Regions from separate parts of the Enterococcus hirae ATCC 9790 genome, predicted to be linked through region 2. Evidence: a T-box and tRNA genes for the amino acid it is inferred to sense, from the RefSeq annotation. Region 2 holds a T-box; the other holds one or more tRNA genes.
What was found. A T-box is a leader RNA that pairs with one kind of tRNA and senses whether it is charged. The one in region 2 lies ahead of ileS (isoleucine--tRNA ligase), so its partner is inferred to be a tRNA-Ile.
Positions count from the first base shown of each region.

Region 1: it has a tRNA-Ile gene. The T-box ahead of ileS (isoleucine--tRNA ligase) is inferred to sense a tRNA for this amino acid. The anticodon was not compared.

Region 1 covers NC_018081.1:1,882,032-1,885,232, forward strand. Annotated here, with positions in the region: gene EHR_RS09030 (peptidoglycan recognition protein family protein) at 1-299, shown strand, start outside; gene EHR_RS09035 (Abi family protein) at 354-1,358, opposite strand; tRNA gene EHR_RS09040 (tRNA-Ile) at 1,708-1,781, shown strand; gene EHR_RS09045 (hypothetical protein) at 1,815-2,078, shown strand; gene EHR_RS09050 (DUF5960 family protein) at 2,326-2,628, opposite strand; RNA gene ssrA (transfer-messenger RNA) at 2,837-3,201, opposite strand, start outside.
Region 2 covers NC_018081.1:67,163-70,363, forward strand. Annotated here, with positions in the region: gene ileS (isoleucine--tRNA ligase) at 1-1,995, opposite strand, end outside; T-box leader at 2,053-2,270, opposite strand; gene EHR_RS00330 (DivIVA domain-containing protein) at 2,254-2,958, opposite strand; partial or broken gene EHR_RS00335 (YlmH family RNA-binding protein) at 2,979-3,201, opposite strand, start outside.

The sequences.
Region 1 (3,201 bases), 1.0 Mb from region 2:
TGCATGTGGCTGGATGGCACATTGCTAACTATCAATACGAGTATATTTTCATTATGGATTACAATACTGGGAAAGAATTAGCTCGAGTAAGAGCTGATGGAATTTATAGACCAGATGTAAATCAAGCTTATAATACTTCTGGAAATGTTGGTTATCATGTATCTTTCAATATGCGTAATTTCCCTAATAAGAAAGTCTATGTCATGATGCGTGCAACGAATGATCCAGAAGGGAACACTAAAGGCGGAGCACAAGATTTTCATGACAAGCGTTGGTATTTGAATATTCCGCAACGATAAAAAAAGCCCCTCGATGAGGGGCAGTACATAGTCATTAACGCACAAGTAAAGTTATCAATTTTTGAATTCTTGTAATCGACTAATAGATTCCATCTTTATATCGCATCTATCTAGTAGTTTTGACATAATTTCATTATTGTTATTATCGAATTGTTGAAAAGATGAAACAATTTCATCGATAAAATTATTTTTTACAGTATCTCGGTTAGAAAATACACAAATTAATGAAAAAACTATACTTAAAATACCGTCTTGTCCTATACAATTATTTCTCATAGATATTGAATATTTTTGTAGATAGTTTTTTAATAAACCTGGGCTTAGCTCATGTTTACACTTATGATGAAATATTCTTCCTCCGTGAGAAACTATATTTCTAAATTCATTAATATTATATAAGCAATGAAAGAGCAAAGAATTAAAATCAGTTTTAGAATTATTTTTGTTAAAGCAATGATTTACTATTTCTGTTTTTATATTAAGATTACTCAATTTTAACCAATTGACTAATTCCCCAAACGTACAATCATTAACTAAAATCCAAGGAGGAACATTATGATATTCGTTTTTATAGTGAATTATACTTTGATTATAGGAAGAACTAATTCTTTCATTTAATTTTGCTAACAGTTTATCTCTATCTGTATATGAATTTCCTTTATCATCATATTTTAATCTTCCTTTATCATACACGTCTGGATCTAAATACTCTGATTGTAAAAATCCATATTCTTTAGATATAGAGTGTGGAATTAGAGATTTAAGCGTTTCCTCAAAAACCGAAATATATTTATATAAGATTGAACTTAAAAGGCGTTCAAAATCATATACGATTCTAATTTCGGCGAAGGAAGTATTTTCATAATCATCTATGTATTCGTCTTCATTTTCATCGTAAATAGCAAAGGTCTGTTTGTGATTATTTATTAAATTATAGTAAGGGATATTTTTTAAAGTATATATAGCATTGTCTCTATCTTCAATAATTATTTTTCGTTCTTCCATTAAATCAACAAGTTTTTCAAATGAATAAAACGATTTATCATCGGGTTTTTTCATAACTATCCTCCATATACAAAAAAGCGTGACATTGTATATTACAAATCACGCTTTTATATGTTTGGGGTATCCTCCCCAGATTCATTGACTTAAGTTTAATTTAATTTCGAATAAATGTCAACTATTTATTTTTTATACTACTCTAGGGTGAGAGAGTATCTGAAGCTTTTTTCTTTTTATGACTTGGAAATAATAGCATAAAATAATATCTTATACAAAGAATAAGTACAATCTAGTTTTTTGCTATTAAATGTGTAATAATAAATATGCCATCACAACAAAGAATGAAACCCATCATTATCTAGTTTATGTCCATTCTTTTTGTTTGCAGTAGTTGTGATGGCTTTCCGTACCTTTAGCTCAGCTGGTCAGATCAGATGGCTTATAACTATCTGATTGTAGGTTTTAATTCTACAGGGCACATAAAAATTTAGTTACCATTAAGGAGGAACTTTTATGGATAAAAGATTTAAATTTATCAATATTCTCAGTTTATTAATAGGAATATTAGTAAGTATAGAAATTTTTACAACCTGGTTTGGTATGCTATTTTCTAGTCTCATTCCTGTTTTATTAATGGGAGTAATAGGATTTATACTTTCTATTTGGTCATTAAGTAAAAATAGTAGTCTTATTGAAAAAGTTATCTCAGTATGTGGATTGTTGTTAAATATTATCCCTGTAGGATATTTTATATTATTATTTTTTGCAATAGGTTAATATCTTATGTTTTTTTTGACATGTTATATAGGGAAGTTAATCTATAATTTAAATTATTTTTCAAACATATTTGATATGCACTTTATTTCTTTATTTTAATTTATAAGTATAAAAAAACAATAAATTTAATTATGTTAAAATGATAACGTCATCATATTACACAATCTTAATACTAACTTAAAAAATATCTCCTTTCATAAGTATGATGATAAAATCCGTTCCGGGCTACCTTTTTAGGTAGCCTACTTTAATCTTTATACCTTTCTGGATCAATGAAAGTATACTTTATATAGTCATAACGCCGATGATCGCTCCGTGCGTCCGGCACGTCAGTTACGATATCAAACAAAAAATATACGTCTTTCTTCATTCTGGTTTTCGCAGCAGGGATTTTAAAGTAGTTCTTATTAGAATAGTAGAGATTGATTAATAAACTGTCTTCAATTGCTAAAAAGAAAACTTCTGAATCCCATACTTTATAAAAATCTTTGATAAATCTATTCGAAGGATCGAATTTAAACCATAATTGTATTTTTCCTTCCATAAGCATAAAAGTTCACCTCAAAAAGAGTATACGAACGAATGTTCTTTTTGTAAAGATGGAATATCATTGATAATATGGATGGAACATATATATTAAAAAGTGTTCTTTTTGAATGCCATTTTCATTCATTTAACGAAAACTATCGAAAATAAAAAATGCCTAAATCCTTTTAAAATAAGGATTTAGGCATTTAGTGAAATCTACCGAAATCTCACAATGGAGACGGCGGGAGTCGAACCCGCGTCCAAACACATCGCCACTTAAAAATCTACGTTCATAGTCAACTCATTTGTGGTTTCGCTTTACAGCTTGCCGAGTGACAGGCATTCTGTATCGCTAGTCTGATGATCTCTTTAACAACTTACAGACGGAAAGTTGTCACGTATCCCACTAAATTTGAGACCCTTACTCGAGCACATGGGCGATGCCGAGAGGATCTACGCTAACTGTTTTTAGGCAGCTAAAGCGTAAGAGTTGTTTTCGTTTTTAGCAGTTATATTTAACTGTAACGTTTTAACGTAGACGTAACCTACGAAACGCAATTCAAGCTCAAACTGTGCCTGTCGAATCCGTAACGTC
Region 2 (3,201 bases):
ATCTTTTTGTGGATCGAAGTCTTCAGTATTTGCAATCAAGAAGCGCATCGTATTTCTGATTTTGCGGTAAACTTCTGCTACTTGGCTTAAAATATCCATGGATACACGTACATCTGCTTCATAATCCACACTAGCTACCCACAAACGTAAGATATCCGCGCCAAATTGTTTGATCACTTTATCTGGCAAGATCGTGTTACCTAACGACTTACTCATCTTACGCCCTTCGCCATCCAGAGTGAACCCTTGAGAAAGGACAGATTTATACGGTGCAACCCCATTGATTGCCACACTTGTAGTAATACTTGAATTGAACCAGCCACGGTATTGATCAGAACCTTCTAAATACATATCAGCTGGGAATGATAGTTCTGGACGTTGACGCAAGACTGCTTCGTGAGAAGAACCTGAATCAAACCAAACATCCATGATATCTGTTTCTTTCGTAAACTGTCCATTCGGTGATCCTGGATGCGTAAAGCCTTCTGGAAGAAGATCTTTCGCTTCTTTCTCAAACCAAATGATTGAACCATGTTCAGCAAACAATTGCGCTACGTGTTCAATCGTTTCCGGCGTAATGATTGCTTCCCCATTTTCAGCGTAAAAGATTGGCAATGGCACACCCCATGCACGTTGACGTGAAATAACCCAGTCGCCACGATCACGGATCATATTATAAAGACGTGTTTTCCCCCAAGGAATAATCCAATCTACTTTCTCTACTTCCTCTAAAATATTTTGTCGGAAATCGTCGATTGATGCAAACCATTGTGGTGTAGCACGATAAATCACAGGTTTTTTCGTACGCCAGTCATGAGGATAACTATGCGTAAAGAAGTCAAGTTTTAATAAAGCACCTTTTTCTTGTAACAAATCAGTAATCATTGGATTCGCTTTGTCGTAAAAGACCCCTTCAAATCCTGGTGCTTCTTCTGTATAAACCCCTTTTGAATCCACTGGAGAAACTACTGGCAATTTATATCTGTTTCCTGCAATATAGTCATCTTCCCCGTGACCTGGTGCTGTATGGACTAATCCAGTACCAGCGTCTAAAGTTACATGGTCACCTAAGATGACTAATGATTCCCGCTCATAAAACGGATGCCAAGCAGTCATGTATTCCATTTCCTGACCAGCAATCTCTTTCAACACCTGAACATCAGACCAACCGATTTCAGTTTGAACCTTTTCTAATAAATCTTTTGCAACGACAAATTTACGTCCATCTGCTTCGATTAAAACGTACGTATAAGTTGGATTTACTGCAATCCCTTGGTTTGCTGGTAATGTCCATGGCGTAGTTGTCCAAATAACGAAAGCTGTATCTTCATCTAACAACCCTTTGCCATCTTTCACATTGAAAGCCACAAAGATAGAAGGAGACTTCACATCTTTATATTCGATTTCTGCTTCAGCAAGTGAAGATTCACTTGACGGAGACCAATAGATTGGTTTCAATCCTTTATAGATATAGCCTTTTTCAGCCATTTTACCGAAAACACGGATTTGTGCCGCTTCGTAAGAAGGATCCAACGTGACATATGGATGCTCCCAATCGCCTGCCACTCCTAGTCGTTTGAAATCTTCTCGTTGTTTGTCGACTTGTGAAAGGGCATATTCACGACATTTTTCTAAGTACTCTGACATTGTCATTTCTTTTCGTTTGATCCCTTTATTGGCTAATACTTGTTCAATCGGTAAACCGTGAGTATCCCAACCTGGAACATAAGGTGCACGAAATCCTGACATTGATTTTGAACGGATAATGATATCTTTACTGATTTTATTTAATGAATGTCCTAAATGGATATTTCCATTTGCATAAGGAGGTCCATCATGTAAGATGAAACTTGGCTTTCCTTCATTTAATTCTTGTCTTTTTTGATAAATTTTATTTTCTTCCCATTCTTTTTGCCAATCCGCTTCACGATTAGGCAAATTACCACGCATTGGGAATTTTGTTTTACCTAGTTGTAAGGTTTCTTTCATTTTCATAAACCAGTTACGCTCCTTCTTTCATCATTTTAAAGAACACAAAAAAGCATGTTCATCCAAAGGGACGAACATGCCGTGGTACCACCCAAATTCAGTTACATGATCATGTAACTCTTAAAAACCAATAACGAGGTCAACCGTTGTTTCTTACTCCTATTTCAGAAACAATTTTCGTAGAGGATCTTTCACTTTGCAGGGTCTTGCCGAACTTCCACTATCATCGGCTCGCTGAAAAGAATGACAAAATGCTTTTCTGTTCTACTCTTCGTCATCACCAGGAATGATCGAAATATCGATCGCCTGTGTATCAAATGCAGTCATTGGTGCTTCCATGATGCCTGTGTCTGAGTTTACATCAGTTTGATTTTCATTGTCAAGTTGTTTTGCTAAAACTTCTTTGATCACTTCATGACTATCTGACACATAGCTTGAGAAAGGTTGTAAAATTTCATCCCATTCTGGACTTTTTACTTGTTCTAATTGAGATTCTAACATCAAGCTGATTCGTTGGTGGAAAACTCGTGTTTTTTTCTTTAAGTCTTCTGTTTCAACTGCTAGCTGTTTTGCTTTTTCAGTTGCATCTGTTAGGATTTGTCTTGCTTTTTCTTCCGCATCTGTCGTTAATTGGTGCGCACGTTTTTCAGCCGTAGCCACTAATTCATCCGCTTTGTTTTGAGCAGATGTCACGATTACTTCGGACTCTTTACTTGCACTTGTTTTAACTTTATCCGCTGTGTCTTGTGCCACGATGATTGACTGATTCAATGCATCTTTTAGTTCATTGAAATATTCTAATTTTTCTTCTGAATGTTTCACTGCTTTTTCAAGTTCACGGTTTCGTTGCGTGATTTCTTCATAGTCACGAACAACTAAATCTAAGAAATCATCTACTTCGTCTTGATTGTATCCCCGCATTTTTGTGGGGAATGTTTTGTTTTGGATATCTAATGGAGTTAAAGCCATGTGTAAACCACCTTTTTGTTTTATTTACGTAATACACCAAATAATACCCTGTATTTTTCTTTTTAGTTTTTCCTTCAAGTTCTTGAATTTGGATTCGACCAAATCCTCTGATCGAAACGATATCTAATAACTCAAGTAAAAAATCAGGGCGTGTATTTTCTGTCCAATTTACTTTTACTTTTCCAGACTCAATCAGCTGCTTCGAACGCTGTCTAGAAATATTATAAATCTCCGAGATCACGC